Regions from separate parts of the Paracerasibacillus soli genome, predicted to be linked through region 1. Evidence: riboswitches for the same ligand, from Rfam matches in the RefSeq annotation. Region 1 holds a riboswitch; each other region holds the start of a gene.

The links. A riboswitch is a leader RNA that binds a small molecule or an ion and turns the genes downstream of it on or off. The one in region 1 is predicted to bind thiamine pyrophosphate.
Region 2: it holds a riboswitch for thiamine pyrophosphate, as region 1 does, so the genes downstream of both, ACFFIS_RS16770 (YkoF family thiamine/hydroxymethylpyrimidine-binding protein) here and thiW (energy coupling factor transporter S component ThiW) in region 1, are expected to answer to the same signal.
Region 3: it holds a riboswitch for thiamine pyrophosphate, as region 1 does, so the genes downstream of both, tenA (thiaminase II) here and thiW (energy coupling factor transporter S component ThiW) in region 1, are expected to answer to the same signal.
Region 4: it holds a riboswitch for thiamine pyrophosphate, as region 1 does, so the genes downstream of both, thiT (energy-coupled thiamine transporter ThiT) here and thiW (energy coupling factor transporter S component ThiW) in region 1, are expected to answer to the same signal.

The regions. Positions count from the first base shown of each region.
Region 1 covers NZ_JBHLWL010000061.1:89,218-95,046, forward strand. The annotation lists gene ACFFIS_RS14965 (ABC transporter ATP-binding protein) at 1-857, shown strand, start outside; TPP riboswitch at 949-1,052, shown strand; partial or broken gene ACFFIS_RS14970 (lipoyl synthase) at 1,127-1,257, shown strand; TPP riboswitch at 1,304-1,417, shown strand; gene thiW (energy coupling factor transporter S component ThiW) at 1,527-2,021, shown strand; gene thiD (bifunctional hydroxymethylpyrimidine kinase/phosphomethylpyrimidine kinase) at 2,087-2,911, shown strand; gene thiM (hydroxyethylthiazole kinase) at 2,908-3,675, shown strand; gene thiE (thiamine phosphate synthase) at 3,682-4,299, shown strand; gene pdxK (pyridoxine/pyridoxal/pyridoxamine kinase) at 4,449-5,249, shown strand; gene ACFFIS_RS15000 (glycosyltransferase family 2 protein) at 5,663-5,829, shown strand, end outside.
Region 2 covers NZ_JBHLWL010000065.1:122,407-128,235, reverse strand. The annotation lists gene ACFFIS_RS16780 (heavy metal translocating P-type ATPase) at 1-1,819, shown strand, start outside; gene ACFFIS_RS16775 (DUF1646 family protein) at 2,027-3,037, shown strand; TPP riboswitch at 3,110-3,214, shown strand; gene ACFFIS_RS16770 (YkoF family thiamine/hydroxymethylpyrimidine-binding protein) at 3,343-3,951, shown strand; gene ACFFIS_RS16765 (ECF transporter S component) at 3,944-4,522, shown strand; gene ACFFIS_RS16760 (ABC transporter ATP-binding protein) at 4,519-5,829, shown strand, end outside.
Region 3 covers NZ_JBHLWL010000067.1:48,874-54,702, reverse strand. The annotation lists partial or broken gene ACFFIS_RS17130 (M3 family oligoendopeptidase) at 37-266, opposite strand; gene ACFFIS_RS17125 (dicarboxylate/amino acid:cation symporter) at 580-1,782, opposite strand; gene ACFFIS_RS17120 (hypothetical protein) at 2,197-2,481, shown strand; gene ACFFIS_RS17115 (hypothetical protein) at 2,704-2,859, shown strand; gene tenA (thiaminase II) at 3,083-3,760, opposite strand; TPP riboswitch at 3,853-3,955, opposite strand; gene ACFFIS_RS17105 (ABC-2 transporter permease) at 4,479-5,135, opposite strand; gene ACFFIS_RS17100 (ABC-2 transporter permease) at 5,155-5,826, opposite strand.
Region 4 covers NZ_JBHLWL010000040.1:236,047-241,875, reverse strand. The annotation lists gene ACFFIS_RS12315 (VanW family protein) at 1-495, shown strand, start outside; gene ACFFIS_RS12310 (tetratricopeptide repeat protein) at 561-1,676, shown strand; TPP riboswitch at 1,837-1,937, shown strand; gene thiT (energy-coupled thiamine transporter ThiT) at 2,045-2,620, shown strand; gene ACFFIS_RS12300 (hypothetical protein) at 2,799-4,217, shown strand; gene ACFFIS_RS12295 (zinc-binding dehydrogenase) at 4,441-5,418, shown strand; gene ACFFIS_RS12290 (hypothetical protein) at 5,511-5,669, opposite strand; gene ACFFIS_RS12285 (Ger(x)C family spore germination C-terminal domain-containing protein) at 5,679-5,829, opposite strand, start outside.

The sequences.
Region 1 (5,829 bases):
CAGTTACATCTTTTGCCATGTTTTTTACACAGTTGCAAAAAGCTAAAGGAGCAACTGAACGAATTATTGCGATTTTACAAGAGCCCTTAGAGGAAGACAAAAAGGGAGTTAGCGTACCTACTACAAATCAATCAATCATAGTTGAACACGTTTCTTTTTCATACAATGAGGAAAAGAGCATTTTACAAGATATATCTTTTCAGGCTAATCCTGGTGATGTGATTGCATTTGCTGGCCCGAGTGGTGGTGGTAAAACAACGATGTTTGCGTTACTAGAAAGATTTTATGAGCCCGATAATGGTGAAATCAAGCTAGGTGATACACCTATTCAATCATTTTCTTTACAAAGTTGGCGCAAACAAATTGGCTATGTTTCCCAGGATAGCCCGATGATGGCAGGTACTATTCGGGAAAATTTATGTTATGGATTAGAGGATCAAAATATTTCAGATGAAAGACTTTGGGAAGTTACGAAGATGGCGTATGCGGATCAATTTATCATTGGATTCCCACAAAAATTAGATACGGAAATCGGCGAGCGTGGCATTAAACTATCGGGTGGACAACGTCAACGCATAGCCATCGCACGTGCATTTCTCCGCAACCCTAAAATCTTATTAATGGATGAGGCAACTGCCAGCCTAGATAGTCAATCAGAAGGAATCGTACAAGAAGCACTTTCCCGACTGATGGAAGGTAGAACAACTTTTATGATTGCCCACAGACTTTCAACTATTGTACATGCAGATCATATTATTTTTATAGATAAAGGTAAAATTACTGGGATGGGTACACATGATAAGCTGTTGAAAACACATGCATTGTATCGTGAATTTGCTAAACAACAGTTAACTTAGCATGTGATATGAGCGTAAAGCCAGTAACGAGTCCCATTTACTTTACAGTTTAGAAAATTACCGATATGATAGTATTGTTAGAAAAATTGGATATTCGCACTAGGGGAGCTTCAATAGCTGAGAAGGACAGATTTGTCCTGACTCTTTGCACCCGATCCGGATAATACCGGCGTGGGGAAGTGCAGTTTACATACATGACCTTTATATGTCATGCAAAAGGACTGCATCCCCCATGGATGCGGTCCTTTTTAGATTTTCATGCATGCTGAAGCAAAAGACAGTGGGCAACCTTTATGATTTTGGGTCGCACTAGTACTGTACAAGTAGTTGCCGCTTTTGCACAGTCAAAACAGGTCTAAGCCTGCCAAATGAACTTGATTGGGGTGAACCGGAACAAATATACTACGGCTATGAAAAACAAAAAAAGCAGATAGATTATTAGTTTTAATCACTACTAGGGGTGCCCAAAACTTTTGGGCTGAGAGGAAAGCGAAAAGCATTCCAACTCTTTTGAACCTGATCTGGATGATACCAGCGGAGGGAAGTAGGACCGACAAAACTTGTCATCTTCTATTTCACTCATCGGAAATCAGGTTCATGCATGCTGAACTTGATTTTTTCTGTTTTAGATGTCCATCGTTCCACCAATATTAAGGAGGTTTGCATGAAATGAATAAAACAAGATTGCTTATCACAATGGCTGTATTCGTAGCCATTGGTGTTGTAGGTGCACAATTTCTTTGGTTTCCAGCTGGTATTGCCAAGGCTTATCCCGTCCAACATGCAGTGAATGTCGTTTCAGCAGTAACACTCGGGCCAGGACCGGCTATTATAATTGCATTCATGATTGGTCTCGTAAGAAATCTACTTGGTCTTGGGACATTACTAGCATTTCCAGGAGGGATATTTGGAGCAATGATTGCTGGAGTTTTTTATCAAAAATTTAAGAGTAGGCGGTTAGCTGCTATCGGGGAAATACTAGGAACTGGGATTATCGCTTCCCTTTTCTGCGTTCCATTTGCCAATTGGGTCATGGGGAGTGCTCACGGTATCTTTTTCTTTCTACCATCCTTTTTGGTTAGTAGTATCTCGGGTGCATTGATTGGTGTTTTAGTTCTTAGAAGAATGGAAGTAAGGAAGTTTATCCAATATCGAAGCTATTAAAGATCTGTATTTCTATACGTTTGCAAGACTAGAATACGAGAAAATAATATTCGAGGTGTTTATTGATGAAACATATTCCATGTGCTTTAACGATTGCTGGTTCTGATCCAAGTGGTGGGGCAGGTATACAGGCTGATTTAAAAACCTTTCAAGAATTACAATCATACGGGATGTCTGTCATTACCTCTTTAACTGCGCAAAATACAACAGGTGTTCAGGGTGTTTACCACATTCCCACTGATATGATTGAACAACAGCTCACATCTATTATGAATGACATGCCAATCCATGCCTTTAAAACAGGCATGATTGCAAATGTTGACATGATGAAAGTCATAGAAAAAAGGGTTCCTGAGATTAATGCACCTTACATCATGGATCCTGTCATGGTTGCGACAAGTGGTGATCCACTTATTTCAACGCAAGCACAGCAATATTTATGTAACCATCTATTACCATTGGCGACTGTTGTCACACCAAATATTCCAGAAGCTGAAACAATCATTGGCGAAAAAATTAATACGGAAGACGACATGAAAGAAGCAGCGATACAAATTGTGAAACATTACGGTGCACAAGCCGCTCTCATAAAAGGTGGACATATAAAAGGTGATGCTGTTGATTTTCTGTATGATGGGAACAACATGTTTACTTTTTCCGCACAGCGAATTGAAACTAAAAATTCACATGGTACTGGCTGTACACTATCAGCTGCCATAACGGCATTTTTAGCACAAGGTGCATCTTTCTATGATGCTGTAAAAAGATCGAAAACTTATATTACATTGGCTATCAAACATTCACTTCCACTTGGCAACGGAAGCGGCCCAACGAATCACTGGGCACCACGAATAAACGAAACAACAAAATTGGAGGAGATCAAATCATGAATCAAGCAATCATCCATCAAGTTCGTGAAAAGAACCCACTCATTCATCATTTAACGAATGAAGTTACGATGAATTTTGTCGCTGATGGACTACTTTCTTTTGGTGGTAGTCCAGTTATGGCAAAAGCACTGGAAGAAGTAGATGAAATGACATCCCACTCTAATGGCGTATTCATTAACATCGGAACTCCTACAGAAAAAGACCTTCCAGCTATGATAGCAGCCGGGAAAACTGCTAATAAATATGGTATTCCTGTTGTTATTGATCCAGTTGGTATAGCAGCTACATCTTATCGAGCAAATTATATTCATCAAGTTTTATCTAAAGTAAAGCCAACTGTTATTAAAGGAAATGCGGGAGAAATCGCTTATCTAGCCGATACACCTTGGGAAGTAAAAGGTGTCGATTCATTAGGGGATGAAAGCGCGATAGATATTGCACGTAAAGTAGCAAACAAATATGAAACAGCTGTTGTCGTTACCGGAAAAACGGATATCATCTGCACCAAAAATAAAGTCTCTGAAAATATAACAGGACATCCTTATTTAACAAAAGTTACAGGCGGTGGATGCCTATTAGGTTCTGTGATAACAGCATGTCTCGCAACGGAAGCTTCCATTGATGATCAGCTACTAACTGCTGTCAGTTTTTATGGTTTGGCTGCAAACTATGCAACCTCGCTTCAACAAGTTACTGGACCAGGATCATTTAAATCCGCATTTATTGACGCACTCTCTTACGATATAAATAAACTGAAAGGATGATAAACTATGTGTGCTATCAAACATAGACTAAGAAAGTATTTGATTATGGGTAGCCAGGATTGTCATCGCGACCCCAAAGACATATTAACAGAGGCCATTGCGGCTGGAATTACCGCCTTTCAATACCGTGAAAAAGGACCAGGTTCACTTCGCGGAGATCACCAAGTAGAGCTTGGAAGACAGCTAAGGAAGGCTTGTTATGAGCATGATATACTTTTTATTGTGAATGACGATGTTCATCTAGCGAAATTACTGGATGCAGATGGACTTCATATCGGACAAAATGACATTTCCGTTGAGAAGGCTCGGACATTATTTCCTAACAAAATTATTGGTCTATCCGTTTCTAATACCACAGAGGTAGACCAGAGTCCCATGCATTTAGTAGACTACATAGGCGCAGGGCCTATTTTTAAAACAGCCACAAAACCAGATAAAAAGCCTGTCGGTATCCAATGGATTAAAACATTACGAGCTGAATTTCCGACTATCCCTATCGTAGGAATTGGCGGAATAAATATAGTAAATGCAACTTCAGTCATTCACGCTGGTGCTGATGGCGTTGCATGTATTACCGCAGTTACACAGGGAGATCCTATAAAAGAGGTAGTTGCGCAGTTATAAGAAAAAACACCAAAAATTGTGGTAAATCTCTCATATATACAAATGATATTTTTTACGGTTTATTGCTTTTTTTATCATTCCTTTTGGTATATCCTATTTATATGTTAGAAATCAAAGACAAAATGCACAGACTTATGGGGGTAACAGCTATGACAATGAAGAAAACACTTACCTTAGCTGGTTCAGATTCCAGTGGCGGGGCAGGTATTCAAGCAGACTTAAAAACATTTCAAGAACATAATGTGTACGGCATGACTGCCTTAACATCAATCGTTACCATGAATCCAGAACAAAATTGGAGTCACGGCGTATATCCAATTGATGTCACGATTGTCGAAGAACAACTTAACACCATTTTATCCGTTGGTATCGATGCGATGAAAACAGGTATGCTCGGATCTGTTGAGATTATTAATTTAGGCGCCCGTAAAATTGATGAGTTTCACTTAGATAAGGTTGTCATTGATCCTGTCATGGTTTGCAAAGGTGAAGATGAAGTATTACAGCCAGAAAATACCGATGCGATGCGTGAATTATTACTTCCACGGGCACTCATTACAACACCAAACTTATTTGAAGCTGGACAATTAGCACAGACTGGTCCAATCAAATCGATTGATGACATGAGACATGCAGCTGTAAAAATTCATGAATTAGGTGTAAAAAATGTTGTCATTAAAGGTGGCAAGGCGTTAGATCATGAGAAGGCACTAGACTTATTTTATGATGGAACAGAATTTACACTTCTTGAGGAAGATAAAATAGATACAACATACAATCATGGTGCAGGCTGTACGTTTGCCGCAGCTATTACCGCAAATTTAGCACTTGGAAAAACTGTAAAAGATTCAGTCACAGCAGCAAAACTATTTACAACAGCAGCAATTAAACATGGCTGGAAATTAAATCAATATGTCGGCCCAGTTATGCATGGTGCATATCACAAGTAAACTTTCATCAAAAGTCATGAATCGATATTTCGGTTCATGACTTTTTTGATTTATAATCTCCCTACTCTTTACTAAAAAAGCATCCTGAACTAGCAAGCCACAAGCCAGCTAAGCCCTTTATGAATGAAGAAAAAATTATTCTTCCTAATACTACTAAAATGGTATATAATTCTAAAGTTAATACTTTTTTTCTATCAAATTGATGGGCTAGAAACATGCTACGTAGAAAAGACAGGATATGGTTTCGCGGACATGAAAAAAGAGGGTCATAGACTCATATCCGTTGCATCGGGTCCTATCTCTAACGAAGAGCAACTTTCAAATACGAATAAAATTACGAACTTGTAGCTTATATAAACCTACTAAAATAATATGAAATAGTTCCATCTTATAAAGGAGATGCTAAATAAACGATGAAACAGCCACTCATTTCTTTTATTATACCTGCCTACAATGAAGCTGTTAACATTTCTTCTGTTTTTCAAGAAATCACAAAAGAAATGAGTAAACAATCTACTTATAACTATGAAGTTATTTATGTAGATGATGGTAGTACGGATGATACTTTACACTTTCTACA
Region 2 (5,829 bases), on a different contig from region 1:
ATTAGAGTTTTGGAAAGACGCCGCTTTGATTATTACCACAGCTGTAGCTGGTTATTCTATCGCTAAAAAGGCATTACAATCCCTTCGTATGAAAGCATTTAGTATTGAATTACTTGTAACGATTGCAGTAGCTGGAGCATTGATTATAGGGGAATATGTAGAATCTGCCGCCGTTACATTTTTATTTTTGTTTGGTGCATATTTAGAAGCGCGAACATTAGAAAAGACACGTTCTTCATTAAAGACATTGATAGATATGGCTCCTCAAAAAGCAACTATTTTAAAAAATGGTGAGCGCGTCGTTGTTCCAGTTGACGATATTAACATTGGGGATCGCGTCATTATTCAATCGGGTGAAAATGTTGCAGTAGATGGTACGGTTATTTCTGGGCAAGCATTTATTAATGAAGCAACTATTACAGGAGAGTCTGTACCTGCAAGTAAAAATGAAGGGGACCAAGTGTATAGTGGAACAATTATTGACCATGGATATGTTGAGGTAACAGCCGAAAAGGTAGGGGATGACACAGCTTTTGCAAAAATTATTGAACTTGTGGAAGAGGCTCAAGAAGCAAAGGCAAAGACGCAAAAGTTCCTAGAGCGATTTGCGAACGTATATACACCTGGAATTCTTGTCTTGTCTGTTATCGTCTTTCTAATTACACGTGACATTGAAATGACTTTAACCTTTCTTGTAATCGCTTGCCCTGGTGCACTAGTTATTTCCGCTCCAGTTTCGTTAGTAGCTGGAATAGGTAACGGTGCGCGAAATGGTGCACTCATTAAAGGTGGAGAAGTAATGGAGAATTTAGCAAAGATTGACGTGCTTGTCTTTGATAAAACAGGGACTTTAACAAAAGGAAAGCCAGAAGTAACTAACATAAAAGCAATTGGCATAGATGAACAAGCTTTACTAAAGTTAGCTGCAGAAGCCGAGCTAGTTTCTGAACATCATTTAGGAAGAACGATAGTAAAGGCAGCAAAACAATATGGCATCGTGTTAACAAATGAGCCAAAAGATTCGCATGTAGAAAAAGGACATGGGCTTTTTGCGACAGTAAATCAAAAGCAAGTCTTAATTGGAAATAGAAAGTTAATGACTGCCCATCAAGTAACGATTACAGAGAAAATCGAAGCATATGCTGTAGGGGAAGAACAAGGTGGTAGTACAGCTGTATTTGTTAGTGTAGATGGGGAGTTGGTAGGTGTTATTTCTATCGCAGACAAAATTCGCGAAGAAGCAACACAAACAATACGTATGTTGAAACGGTTAGGTGTGAAACAAACCGTTATGTTAACAGGAGATAATAAATATACAGCTAAAAAAGTAGCAACACAACTAGGTATGGACCAAGTTTTTGCTGAAATGTTACCAGAAGACAAAGTGAATCATATTAAAAGATTAAAAAATGAAGGGTTCCGTGTCGCAATGATTGGAGACGGTATTAACGATGCGCCAGCAATTGCGCTTGCTGATGTGGGGATTGCAATGGGAGCAGCAGGTACAGATGCAGCAATGGAAACTGCAGATGTTGTGTTAATGGGAGATAAAATACAAAAAATTCCATATGCATACACATTAGCAAGGGCAACTGTGAACAATATGAAACAAAATATGTTCTTTGCAGTTGGCACTGTCGCTTTTTTACTTGCAGGTGTACTTCTTGGAAAAGTATTTCTCGCTTCAGGAATGCTCATTCATGAGGCAAGTGTCTTACTGGTTATTTTAAATGCAATACGGTTGGTTCGTTATAAGCAAACCAATCATACATCTAATCAAAACATATCTCCAAAAGATACCGACATTATTTTATCTTAATCAAAATGTTTGCTGAAAAACATGGGATGTACTCCCATGTTTTTTTTGATGCCTTTAAAATGAAAATATAATGGTCAGAAAAAGCCCGATTTATTGATAAGGAATAAGGATTTGGTATAAATATATAGTCATTATTCTCGTTTACAAAAAAAGTTTGGTGATATAATAAAGAAGACACCAATTTAAAAATAGAAAAGAAGGTACAACATGACTGGTTTATTTATTATTTTAATACTCGTTTTATTTCTTCCGTTTACAGTGAAGAAAGTTGAACATAACTTAGAAGTATTTCTATTTATTATGGGAATTCTAGCTGCCTGGGTAGGTGGCGTATTTAATAGTGACTTACTTTTAAAATCATTAGAAGATCCAATTAATATTACACTTGCCGTACTTATTGCAGGATTACTATTTAAATGGTTCCAATCTCCTTTAGAAAAAGGGATTCAACTTGCAAGTGATAAAACGCCGTTTCCACTTTTTGTTGCATTAATTGTTGTTGTCTTAGGACTTTTGTCAAGCGTTATAACAGCGATTATTGCAGCACTTGTACTCGTATTAATTGTAAGTGTTCTAAAGTTAGACCGTCAGTCAGAAATAAGACTTGTCGTGTTAGCTTGTTTTTCAATAGGTTTGGGGGCTGCCTTAACGCCAATTGGAGAACCACTTTCCACGATTACAACAAGTAAATTAAATGAGCACTTTTTCTATTTAATGGATTTAATTGGTCCTTATGTCATAGTAGGAATTATTGGTTTGGGAATTTTAACAGCGCTTTGGATTAAGCCGGTTCAAGCTAAAAATTCCTTAGCTGGAGATAAGCAGACAGAAACGTATGGGGAAATTTTGATACGTAGTGTGAAAATCTATTTATTTGTGATGGGTCTCACGTTACTAGGAGCTGGTTTTGAACCGTTAATTAATCGATTTTTAATTGGTCTAAATCCGTTTATTTTGTATTGGGTGAATATGCTATCGGCGATACTTGATAATGCAACATTAGCTTCAGCAGAAATTAGTCCGGAGATGACTGCTGGGACGATAAAGGCAATCTTACTTGGGCTACTAATTAGTGGTGGAATGCTCATACCTGGTAATATTCCAAATATCATTTCTGCGGGAAAGTTAAATATTACGAGTAAAGAGTGGGCACGTTACGGCTTACCAATTGGACTAGTTGTTATGGCAATATATTTTGTTGTGTTGTTAATTTTTTAAAAACAGTTGAAATGCTTTACTTTACAAATAAAATTGTCATGCTATGATGAGAGTAGAAAGCTGCATAGAAATGAAAAGCACTAGGGGAGCTGTTTATCGGCTGAGAGGAACTTATTGTTCTGACCCTTTGCACCCGATCTAGATAATACTAGCGTGGGGAAGTGTAGTCGGTGTGTTCGGCATACTCAATTTTTTAATGTGTATGGTATTCATGAATATTGAAGACTGCATTCCCCTGGGATGCAGTCTTTTTGCATCCAAATTATCCTGAAATATGCAGTTTGAAAACAAGGGAGGATATGGAGATGGCAAATCAAGTTTGTGGTAATACGCAGATAGTGGGAGCAAGTTTTTCACTGTACCCAATGTGTGACCGTTTTGTGGATATCATTTTAGAGACGTTGGAGAAAGTAGACACTTCAAAGGTTTGGGTAAAAACGGACGATGTGACAACGACTGTGAGAGGAAAAGCTGTCCATGTATTTGATGTAACAAGGGCAGTATTTTTACAAGCTGCACAAACGGGGGAACATGTCGCATTTCAAGCTACATATTCTGTTGGTTGTCCGGGGGATTCAGCTGGAGATGTCTATTTAATTGAAGATGACAATCCGGTAAATGTGCAGAACACAGGGTCTATTAAGCAATATATTGCCGCAAAGTTTTCACTTTATCCACTTGGTGGTGGTCAGTATATGGATGTTATTTATGAACAAATTGAAGCAATGAAAGACTTTGTTTCTGTTTCCCCAGCCCATTATGCGACAAGATTAACAGGTGACGCACAGAATGTTTTCAGTGGTTTAGAAAAGGTCTTTAACGCGACAAAAAATGCGGGTTCAACACATACAGTGATGACGGTAACCATTTCTGCTAACAGTCCTTCACATCAGGATGTTGATATACATGCGTAATTGGCGCTTTAAAGAAATTGTTGTGATGGCTGCGCTGTCAGTTGTCTTTGGTGTTGTATATCTGGCGTTTTTACCTTTAGGAAAATTACTAGTTGGTTTGATGGGACCAATTGGATATGATTTCATTTTTGGAATTTGGTTTATCGTTTCAATTATTGCGGCCTATATCATTCGTAAACCAGGGGCAGCATTTTTATCAGAAACAATTGCAGCGATGGTGGAAGTGCTTATCGGAAATGCAACAGGGCCGATGTTGATCATTACAGGTATGGTACAAGGAATTGGAGCAGAAGCAGTTTTTGCAGCTACAAGATGGAAAAATTATGCGACATGGGTACTAATGGCTGCTGGAGTTGGATCATCCGTAACAAGTTTCACATATGGTTATTTCATGAGTGGATATAGTGCACTTTCAACTCATTATGTCATCGCAATGTTCGTTACTCGGGTCATTAGTGGTGCGCTTATTGCTGGACTTTTAGGGAAAGCGTTAAGTGATGGATTAGCTAGAACAGGTGTATTAGCTAACTTCGCCATAGGGAAAGAAAAGCGAAAGGGTCGTGTAGCATGAAAAATAAGCCATTCGTTTATGTTGAGAATCTCTCATTACGCTTTGATCATACAAATGAAATAGAAACATTATCCAATATTAGTTTTGCCATGCAAGAAGGGGAAAGTCTTCTCCTTCTTGGCCCAAGTGGCAGTGGTAAAAGTACGTTAACATTTTGTTTAAATGGCCTATATCCGCGAGAGTTAGATGGAGAAATGACTGGGGATATTGTCATTGCAGGAAAAAGAACAAACGATTATCAACCAGGTGAACTAAGTCAGTTTGTCGGTGTTGTTTTCCAAGACCCTGAAACACAATTCTGTATGTTAACTGTAGAGGATGAAATTGCATTTGGCTTGGAAAATATGTGTACGCCATATGAAAAAATGTCAGCAAAGATTGATGAAGTATTAGCGCTTGTAGGTTTATCGAAATATAAAACTGCTACCATTGCGCGACTATCAGGAGGGCAAAAACAAAAGCTTGCACTTGCATGCATTTTGGCACTTGAACCAAAACTACTAATTTTAGACGAACCGACGGCGAATTTGGATCCAGTTTCGGCCAAAGAAGTGATGAAAACAATAAAGAAATTAAAAGAAAAAGTAAATTGTTCACTCATTATAATCGAACATCAATTAGATGGTTGGACAGATGTAGCTGAACGTTGTATTTTATTAAATCAAAAAGGGAATATCTTTTTTGATGGATCATTACGTGATGCGATTGCCCACGAATATCCAAAATTAATAGAGGAAGGTATTTGGCTACCAAAAGTTGCACAATATGTACTTCATCATATGGAGCATGTACCTGCTACTGTTCCATTAACACTTGCTGAATTTGCAACACAAGTAAATTGTTTTGGGAAAATAGAATGGAAGAAACCCACTTCGATGCAACAAAATGTTACTGTTCCATTCATCAAACTGGAAAATGTCTCATGGACAGTAAATAGGCAACGCATATTGTCGCGTATTTCTTTTACACTATACAAAGATGAGTTTGTTGCGATTGTTGGTGCGAACGGGAGTGGGAAAACCTCACTTTCACGTATCATTGCGGGGATTCAAAAGCCAACTGACGGAAATATTTACATAAAAGAAAAAGCATTAAAAGTATGGCAGGAGGGAGATTTACGGAAAGAATTAGGTTATGTTTTTCAAAATCCAGAACATCAATTTATTGCAAATACAGTGTTCGATGAGGTTGCCTTTACCTTGCGAACAAAAGGAATGAAGGCGGATGAAGTGAAAGAAAAAGTTCGCCACGTCCTAGCAGTATGTGGTATTAGCCATTTGGAGAATGAACATCCGTATACGTTAAGT
Region 3 (5,829 bases), on a different contig from region 1:
TTTTGCTAAAAGTTTCTACTGAGGCGGTTTTCATTATTATAATGCTTGATCATCTACTTGGTTAAGCCAAGTTTCAATAGAACTGATGATATTTACTAAAGTGCCTTCTTCAAATGAAATGGTGATAGAAGATTAGCACTGTCAACAAGTCCTAGAAAAGGTTTAAATCCTCCGAGATTGCATAAATGTATGTAATCTTTCCATGCAGCTTCATGGTCTTCTTGGGATTTATTCCAAAATTGAAAAGCACAGATTTGTGCTAGTGTTTGAGACTCCCACGACTAAATTCGCAAGCCCTAACCCTTGTAACATTCGACAAATAACTTACAATATCCTGCAAGCAAAAAAATATGACCTTGTAATATTTCGCAAAATTAATAGGGCAGAACTTAAACCCGGATATTTTCCGTGCCTTCTTTAAAAAATGTCTCCTAAATAATAAAAAAGGGCTAACAAAATGTTAACCCAAATCTCCCTTGTAAAGTTTTGCATACGAGGCTTACAATTCCTTATGTCGGCAAAAGGAAGCCCGTTGTTGTTTCACTTTACGAAGACGACAATATAATACAAAATCCAATATTATGATGCAACGGAATCATATTTTCGTTCTGATTGCTCCACGACAACTGCAGCTGATGCATCTCCAACAATATTCACGGATGTCCGCATCATATCTAAAATCCGATCAATTCCAGCAATTAATGCAATCCCCTCTAGCGGTAGATTAACAGCTGTTAAAACCATCGTTAGCATAATTAATCCAGCACCTGGTACACCGGCAGTACCGATAGATGCAAGTGTTGCAACTAGGGCAACAGTGAGGAGCTGCGCAAATGTTAATCCCGTACCAAAGTATTGCGCGATAAACATAACCGAAATTCCTTGATAAATGGCGGTTCCATCCATATTAATTGTTGCGCCAAGTGGTAGCACAAAACTAGAAGTCTCTTTTGATACACCAAGGTTTTCTTCGGTATTTTTCATTGTAACAGGCAGTGTTCCTGAACTGGAGCACGTACTGAACGCTACAGTAGCAGCAGGGAATATCCCTTTGAAAAATTGTAATGGATTCATTTTCCCTAAAGATTTAACTGCAACAGAATAGACTACTCCTGCATGAACGATACATGCGACAAGCATAGCTATGATTAATTTCATTAGTGGCATTAATACAGATAACCCATATGCACCAACAATTGGTGTAAGTAGTCCGAAAATCCCAAGCGGAACTAATTTCATCACAATGCCAGTAATCTTATACATCACTTCTGCTAACCCATCAAAAAAGCGCTGCACAGGTATTGCCTTTTCACCAACAAGGGTGATGCCAATTCCTAAAAATATGGCAAAGAAAATAATTTGCAGCATATCGCCAGTCATTAAAGATTCAATCGGGTTTGTTGGTACAATGTTCAACAAGGTTTGGATGACACCTTCTGTTTCATTTACTTCCGTCGTTGTAGATTCTACGTTTAAATCTGTTCCAGTTCCTGGAGAAAAAATAATTCCAGCTAAAATTCCAAGTGAGATAGCAATGAAACTCGTTACAAGATAATACGTAATTGTTTTACCACCTAGGCGACCTAGTTTTTTTACATCACCAGCACCAGTTACACCGACAACAATAGTAGAAAGAATTAAAGGAACGATGATAAATTTAATAAGTCTTAAAAATAAATCGCCAAGTGGTTGTACGTATTTTGAGTTATCACCAAAGATGACCCCAACAATTATAGCTAATATAAAGGCGCCAATAATTTGGTAAATAAAATGCTTCTTCATACTAAAGATTCCCTCCCTTTAAAGAATAGATTTTTTTCACGTGATTTGTTGATCTTTCATTTCGTGTTCACTTCATGCATTGGCGCTACCTGGCCATGAAGTGTTGTTATAAATGACGAGTTAACAAGTAAATGCTATTATTTTTTTATCATCTCCTTATGATGTAATCGTTTACAAAATGACGGAACTTAGGTTATGGGCTTTATACAACGTGGTGGGGTATGTGTATGAGACCAAATAATATACTTTACTTCAATTGTATTCAAATAATTCGAAACAATTACTATGTTTTTCAAGATAGCTTTTAGCATAAACAACGTGCATACCTTGTTTTTATTGACTTTATCAACTTGAAAATGTAGACTATAAGGAGTGAAATATCATTAATACATAGAATAATTATGAGGTGATACTTTGGTACAGTCTGTTGTCATCATAGGGGCAGTAATGGCTGCGGTATTAGTTTTAATTGGAATTGTCTTAACAAAAGCTGCAGGCAAAGCAAAATACTTACCTTATTACCCTGCAATGGTTATTTTTGGTACTGGTATTATATTAGTAACAATTCCAACCGTGATTGGAAAGGTAACAATTATGGGGGCAGGCCTCGGTGGCTGGGGAATAGCTTTCCTATTTGCATCTGCAATTGGATTTATTATTACTTCCATTGTCGATTCATTCCAAGGTGCAACTGCTTAAATAATGAAGTAAATATGAATGGAAAAAGAGTGCATGTAATATTAAAGTGTGCTCTTTTTTTAATGGGGAAATTCGGGCTTTTTAGGATCAATTTGATATTCTGTATAAAAAGTGAATTTGCGTCCACACCATATTATGAGATACTTTACGCTATCATCTATTGGTAAAATAATAATTTTCGTTATAAAAGGACATAGTAAACATGCAAAGGAGGCTATTACGATGTCTGAGGAAAATAAAAATCGTCGAAGAGATAAAGGAAAACAGAAAAATATCGCGAATAAGTATGACACGAGCCCAAAACATGATGTGGAGATCTCAGAGGAAAGTGAATTTCTTAACCTAGATGGTAAGAAAAACAAGCGTAAGCGTAAATAACTACATGTTAGGTTATAATCAAAACGCAGAACAAATAGAAATAAGCTGGCCTATCACCAGCTTATTTTTTTAGACATACTCCCGTCTGATTAAGTGCTAAAATATCGCTTCTGTAGAATTTTTCGCTTTTTGCGAGTGTGGCTTCTATAGCCTACCAACCTCAACACATAACATACACCGCAGTTACTTAAAGTACTAACTATTAGATTCCCTGATCTTATATTCAAGTATATTTTTTATTGGATAACCATGTTTCCTTTGTGTAAGACATTTCCCAGAAATGGAGTTCGTATTCTTTTGCAATAACAAATTGTTCTTTTACTTTTTCTTTCTCCTTTTCATTCATGTCTGCAACAAGTGTATTTAACATGTCAATCATTTCGCTTGTTGCATCTTGAAACCAGTCGCTTGCATACATTTTAATCCAATTACGATAAATATCCGGTTCAGGTGTAGCGTTTTCATTTTTCTTACCTATGTCAGCATATAGCCAATAACAAGGTAGCATTGCCGCGACAGTATGAGCTAAGTTCCCGGACATTGTCGCACGGTATAAATGAGATGTATATGCGTAAGCTGTCGGAGCAGGTTTAAAGTTTCCCACCTCGTCTTGCGTGATATTTAAAATTGCTGCGTGTTCATTGTGAACCGTTAATTCAGCTTCAGCAGTAGAGCTTGCTTTTTTCGCCAAAATTGCTGTTAGTTTAAAGTCATCTGCTTGTGAAGCCGCAATCGCATGAATTTTACCGTAATGTTTTAAGTAATAAATGTCTTGTAAAATATAATACTTAAAAGTATCTAGCGGTAAATCTCCTCTTACAATCCCTTGAACAAATGGATGATTCAAACTTTGTTCCCAGCTATCTTTTGTAGCCATCTTCAATTGATCAGTAAACTGCATAAAAAAATCCTCCTCTAATCTTTTTTTCTAAAGACTAGTAGAAGGAAGCATTACAAAATAAAGCAAGGTGCACAAATAGGGCGCAAAGCTATTTTAAGAAAAATCTACTTCCCTCCGCTGGTCCTAACCAGATCAGGTTCTAAGGGTGCTAAATTTACATTTATCTCAGCCAATATGGCGCCCCTAGTAGAAAAATTATTATATTCGATTCAACTCCTATGCTAGCAAAGAATCATAATAAGTCAAGTTTTCACTTTGATAATATTGAAGATTAAGAGTTTTTACGTGGTAACCAAAGAGATCGGATTTGAAAAGTGAATGGAAATCTAATGGAAAGCACTATGTATCAAATTTACAATTTGAAATTGGAAAGGGGCCTCTAATAAAGGGGCCCCTACTGTTTCAATGTAACATACAAGTATATTTTTATACTTCCCATAGACACGATGGGAAGCGTTTTATATTTTTCTTTATACGTTTTATAAAGAACTTTCATCGGACCTTCATAAAAAAGGTCAACGTTAACCGCGGTAAAAGTTCCACTCTCGTTTTCTAACTTAAGCAACGTTAGCCCTACCTACTCTAACGTCCCTGCGACCCCTTAGTCGCGCCAGAGTGAATAAGCATCCTCAAAAACAAATGCAGAATGCCAGCTACTCACATGTTACAGCAACCTTACTATAATCTCATATAAACATTTATTTGTCAACATATTTCCTTAGCGAATATCTTTTCGTGTAAAAAGCCAATTTGAAAGGTAAATGGAAGCAATGAGCAAAATTATATTTACACTTGATAAAATAAGGATGGGATGTGTTGGAATGTAGTGTAAGATTATAATGGATGGTTCTAAGTTATTTAATTGTATAAAACCATCAATAGGTTGTGCATAGGTAGACATTTCCAAGAAAGCATAAAATCCTATAAAGAATAAAACAATGACGACTACCGTCGAGAATAGAAAAGAACGAATCGCAAAGTAGATCGGTATGATGATAGCTGCAATACTCACACTCATACTAAGTAATATACATACATCTTTCCAACCATATACGTAAATAGCTTGATAATCAAAGAAATAAAATAAATGTCCAAGTCCAGTTTGAAATATAATGAGAGACAATGAAATTAGAAAAAAAGAGACATATCTACTTGCTACAATTGCTAATTTAGACTGTGGCAAACTTACAAAGAAGGATTCAGTATGTTTTTTACGATCATAATAAAATAACGTGATGATAAAGCTGCTGATTGCGAAAATTAATATGAAAGACGGGGTACTTGTTAAAAAGTAAGTTATCCCTACAAGGAAAAAAACTAATAGATATTGTAGGGGCGAGTTTAACATGACATCCGCTTTTATAGATTGAAGCATATTGGCCATCCTTTCCAAATTAGATAATATCTCGTTTTGTAAAAAATCGAAAAGATATAATATAAGATAGATAGAGACATGCGATTGAAATAACAAAACCAAATCCAATGGTTATATTCGGATTTTCCACGAAAAACATAACTTTCGCAATGAACCAATCAGGTATATTTGCTAGTACCCCTAATGCCCGTGAATTGATGAAGATGATAAAAGCTAATGTACTTAAAAATACGACTATACCTTGTATGATTAAACTTTTGTAGGCAGATTGAAAATAGTAATAAAAAGGTAAAGAAATCGCAAGTAATATGAACGTGATATGAAGTGTGAGAATCCCTTGCGAAATAGTTAATGGCTGAAATGAAGCTGGATTCCCAACAATAATATTTGGATAATGTTTGATAATGGAACTAGATGCAGCAAAGTACATCATATTACAGACTGCAGTAAGTGTAATAAAAATGTATCTAGCAACAACAGCTTGCGATGTCGATACCGGCATACTTATTATTGCCCTTGTTACGTGATTTCGATCCTCATAGAAAAATACATTAAAAACCAAACCAAGCGTCATCACGATAAACATTGTAGTAGGGATATATTGAAAAATATAAAGGATAGGTACGCCAATCAATATAAAGAAAAAGTAAATTTTATTTAGCATATAATCTCGCTTCATCATTTGTACCATAGG
Region 4 (5,829 bases), on a different contig from region 1:
GTAGATGATGAATTACTTGAAAGTATTAGCAAAAATAAAATACATACCTATACAACTATGTACCAAGAAACAAATAAAGAACGTTCACAAAATATAAAAATTGCAACAGCAGCAATTGACAGCTATGTTCTATTTCCTGGTGAATCATTTTCGTTTAATAAAGTCGTTGGACAACGAACGGAAGAAAAAGGATATAAACGTGCCCCAGTAATCGTTAAAGGTGAATTAGCAGAAGATATCGGTGGAGGTATTTGCCAAGTTTCATCGACATTATTTAATGCTGTTAATTTGAAAGGTATCCAAATGATCGAACGGTACTCTCATAGTCGAGAGGTTCCATACGTTCCACCTGGTAAAGATGCGACAGTAAGTTGGTGGGGACCAGACTTTGTTTTTAAAAATGAATATAACCAAGCTTTATTAATTCGTGCCTCAGCAAAAAATGGCAGAATGACGGTGGATATTTATTCATCGGAAAATATGAAAATCAAATAAATTTAGTCCCTCGTTTAAAACTAGCTAAATATAGTAACAATGGTGAATAGAATGGAGGGAGTTTCATGCTAGAAATTATAAATATAGATAAAGCGCTAACTAAGGTATTGGAAAAGCATAATTTTGAAGGATTATCTATCCTACGAGAGGAATTTAAACGAGGGCATTACCCGAATGTTGTTGCCAAAATAGGGGATTTTAGAAAACAAAATAAAGTTGGATTAGATGTAGAACATTTACTCTGCTATATGGAAGCAATTTCTTATGCAGAGATGAAAGAATATATTTCCTCTAAAGAAATAATTCAAAAGCAATATGAACAAAGGACCAATGCTACAAGCGATGAACTGATTATATTAGGCCAAATCGCTTTTTTAAGCGATCATAAATTATGTCGACGAATTATGTCGAAAGTCGTCATGATGTGTGAAAGAGAAGGAGCAAATGAAATAAAACTTGCACGTTGTTATATGATTCTTGGGGAAGCAGAGGAGAATTTGGATAAATTTATTAGGGCGAATAAATATTACAAAAAGGCCTTAAAACATTTTGATAATCTTGCCGAAGATAAATATCAACTCATTTTGCACTTCAAGATTGGCCAAAATTATGCGAAAGTTAACGAAGTAGAAGAGGCAATTGCTTATTTGACTAAAGCTCGTGCAATTGCTGAACAAAAGAAAGAACATAATGTGTTGCTTCATAGTACGATTAGTCTTGCGAAATTATACACATTGGAAGAAAATAAACAGCTTGTTTACAACTTGTTAAAAGAAGCTTTAACAATATTGAGTGAAGGAAACAATCGTAACACAGTCTTATTTGCTGAGGTTTTAACAGACATTGGTTATTATCATTTTTATGATGAAAACTATGAGTTGGCGATACCGTTCTATGATCAGGCAACACGTCTATATGAACAGCAAGTTCTACGCCCATCTACTAAATTAGGGATGATATATATGCAGTTTGCATACTGTTTTGAAAAACAAAATAAACCAAATCATCTAGTCGCCACAGAATACTATGAAAAGGCGATAACATACTTTAAACAAGGTAATAATCAGCAACTACTCGAAGAAGCATTGGCAGATGTTATTACATACTTTGAACGAGTTAACAATAAGAAGAAGAAACGGCAATACGAGGATAAAATGGTCCAAATGTTGAAAGCTCAATAATAACATGAAATCTATTATCGTTGATTTAAGTAAAGTTGAGTTTCGGGAGCAAGCAATTGATTTATGCATGCTTGGGGTAGAAGCATACCTAAGTCGTCAATGAACCTTGCATAAAGATAAAAGGTACGATATGATTAATAGTGACAAAAAAAGCGAATAGTAGAGCCTCAGGGGGAGCCTATCGGCTGAGAGTGAACGTGAAGTTCAGACCCTTTGAACCTGTTAGTTAGAACTAGCGTAGGGATGGTGGCTTTTTTGATGGTTCATAAGCAATGTTGTGAGCGGAATTTTTCCCATCAGGAAGCTTCCCCTTGGCATTGCTTTTTTTGCGTTGTTTTAACAACACTATGAGGGGGAGGAAGTTTGACGTGGATAGACAGCGCACATTATTTTTAATAGAAGTTGCTTTGTTTACAGCTTTAGCATTTATTCTAGACAATGTACCGTTCTTAAAATTTAAAATCTGGGGGAATGGCGGTTCTATATCACTCGTGATGATACCGATTTTTCTTATCGCTTTTAGATGGGGATTAAAGGGTGGTCTGTTAGCTGGATTTTTATTAGGCTGTTTAAAGTTACTTTTTGGTGGGTATATTTTAAACCCGTTTCAAGTTCTTATAGAATATGGTCTCGCCTTTACAGTATTAGGATTTGCTGGTATCTTTGCGCGCAAAATTAGTGAGGCAGTAAAAGATAGACAAATAAAAACATACTTATCTTATATAACGGCAGGTATCATATTAGGATCTGTCTTACGTTTCTTATGTCACTTATTTGCAGGTGTTATTTTTTGGGCGGAATCAACTCCAGATGGTTGGAATTACTGGGCATGGTCATTTATGTATAATATTTCATACATGTTACCGTCCACAATTATTTGTGTATTAGGTACATTTTTGTTATTTAATCAGCAACCAAAAGCATTACTTAAAAAGGCAGTGTAACAAACATGCTCCGCTCACAAGTAAGGGATAATCCTAAGAAAATGGGTTATCCCTTTTTTCATCATTATGATCGGATTTTTGAATGAAATAATTATAAAAATATAATTGTCTATCCTTCACTATGTTCATATGCGGTGCATAGGTTATAGCACAGTCCATGCTGGAAGGATGGGGTCATGTGGATTTAACTTTAACGCACTTGTTATACGGATTGTTTACATTGGCGATTATCGTTACGATGATTTTTCGTAAAGGTGTTGTATTACCGACGCTTTTAGGTACATTTATTATTGCGTGGGTATATAAAGGAAATGTTATTGATGGTTTTACAGCAATTTTCAATGCTAATCTAGTGGCTGCACAAGAGTTATTTAATATCTTTTTAATTATCACGTTTATGTTGGCCTTGCTCCATTCTTTGCGAGATTTACGCGCAGATGAACGGATGATTCAACCAATTCAAAAGTGGATGGTTAATGGTCACATTTCCTTCTTTGTTTTGGTCGTTGTGACGTATGTCATATCTCTATTCTTTTGGCCAACACCAGCTGTTCCGCTTATTTGTGCTCTGTTAGTACCAGCTGCAGTTCGCTCTGGTTTACCGGCAATGACTGCTGCTGTCGCGATTGCGATTGCAGGGCAGGGTATGGCACTTTCTTCTGACTACATTGTGCAAGTAGCTCCTAGTTTATCAGCAAAATCTGCTGGAACTGATATAGGCGCAGTTGCCGATAAAGGCCTTGTGCTCTCGCTTATTTCAGGTGGAGTAGCACTATTATTAGCTTATTTATTTTATCGTAAGTCAATACGAAAACCGAATGATCCAAAAAATGAGACTGATTTACAATCATTGCAATCATCCTCACGTACCAAGAATGAAGCAAATACGTCCTACGTAACATTATGGAGTCGAATCTTTGCGATAATTGTTCCGCTATCTCTTTTATGTGTTGTTATATATATGTTGTATACAAAATTAGGTTCAGGGCGCATGAGCGGCTTAGAGGGAGGAGATGGTGCAGCGTTTGTAGGTGGGGTGGCTGTCATCTTACTTCTTTTATCAACGATTGCTTATGGAAAACAAAAGGCTTTGGATTATATTAGTAATCATATTACGGATGGATTTGTATTTGCATTTAAAGCGATGGGACCAGTTATTCCAATCGCAGGATTTTTCTTTCTGGGAAGCCCCGATTTTTCTGGTAACATTTTAGGAATTGAAGAAGGACCGGCATTTTTATTTGAATTAGTAGAAGCAACGCAAAACTATTTACCTAATAGTGCGTTATTAGCTGCATTAAGTGTACTGATTATCGGGATTATTACTGGATTAGATGGATCAGGTTTTTCTGGCTTACCGTTAACAGGTGCACTAGCAGCAACATTAGAGACAAATGCAATTGACTCAGAGACACTAGCTGCTATTGGGCAAATGGGTGCAATTTGGACAGGTGGGGGAACACTTGTAGCTTGGTCCTCGCTTATTGCGATTGCAGGTTTTTGTGGAGTTTCTGTGTTAGATTTAGTAAGAAAGAACTTTTTACCAGTTATCATCGGTTTAGTAGTTGCCACAGTAGCAGCCGTATTCTTTTTATAAAAGTCAAGTATCAAAAAGGGAAGCATCCTTCTATAACTATCAGCATGGACTTTCGTAAATGAAATGACATGCTGATTTTCTGTTTTCATACTGATTCGCTTAAATTATACATACTGCATGAAACTAACTGTAATACACATAGAAAAGAAGTCATATTATTTGCTGTTGTTATCAGAACTATGGAAAAATAGTGGTGATGAAGAAAATAAGTGGAGGGATGATGATGAAAGCTTATGTTCATGAATATGGAAAATTACTTATAAAAGATATGCCAGAACCAGTTGCAGAAAAAGGAGAAGTAGTTGTAGCAATACGCGCGGCTGGCTTAAATCGACGTGATTTATACATACCAAATCGACGCGGTAATGAAGTTGGGGCATTAATTTTAGGGTCAGATGGAGCAGGCATCATTGCATCGGTTGGAGAAGGAGTAACGAATGTAAAAGAAGGAGATGCAGTCATCATTAATCCGAGTTTGCGTTGGTTTAAGGAAAGTGTAGCACCACCAAAGGAATTTGATATTTTGGGAATGCCCGATAATGGCACTTTCGCTGAAAAAATAGTTATTGATGCTCATCAAGTAGAGAAAAAACCTTCCTTTCTAACGTGGGAAGAGGCAGGGGTTTTAGGTTTAGCTGGATTAACAGGCTACCGCGCTCTCGTCACAAGAGGCCAGATTAAAGCAGGAGAAACGGTGTTTATTCCCGGAGCGGGAAGTGGGGTTGCCACTTATTTAATTCAGTTTGCTAAAAACCTTGGAGCTACTGTTATCGTTTCATCTCGAAGCAAGGAGAAGTTAGCTGCAGCTAAAAAACTTGGTGCAGATGTAGCGGTTGATACAAACGCAGATTGGGAGAAGGAATTGGCAAATTATACGATAGATTTAGTAATTGAAAGCGTAGGACGTGCTACGTTTCATCGTTCATTAAAAGTATTAAAACCGGGTGGTAGAATTGTTGTCTTTGGTGCGACAACAGAAGATACGATAACGTTTGATTTACGAGAGTTCTTCTATGGGCAATATACATTATTAGGATCGACAATGGGAAGTCGTGAGGAATTTCGCAATATGACAAAACATGTTGAAACACATCAAATACATCCTGTAATCGATGAGTTTTTCCCATTGGAGCGGGCGCAAGAAGCGTTTCATAAGTTAGAAGTAAATAAACAATTCGGTAAGATTGGACTAAGTTTTTAATTCGCTAAAATAAGTATGATGAGGCCGGCACAAAAGGATCCGCCCTGAGGGGAGGCAGATCCTTTTTGTTTTTTCTCAACCTCATTGGTTTTTTACTTTAATACGGAAAGAAAAGGCGTAGTGATAATCGTTAATGCTAATATACCTACGACAATTGCGCCGACTTTGCTTTTGCTTTTCCATAGCTCAGTTGTAAAGTGTACCGCATAGAAAAACATGAGAATCATACTAATCCAAATAAATATCTTCATATTTATCTCTTACTCCTTCATTTTTGGTAGCTCTACCTGACGTCCTACATTTTCTACCCTTATATCAACGGAAACTTTTACATCCATATCGGGGTATTTTTCCATCCAATTATAAGCTTTATATTTTGGTATAGTTAAAAACTGTTTTCGAGCGGCAAGT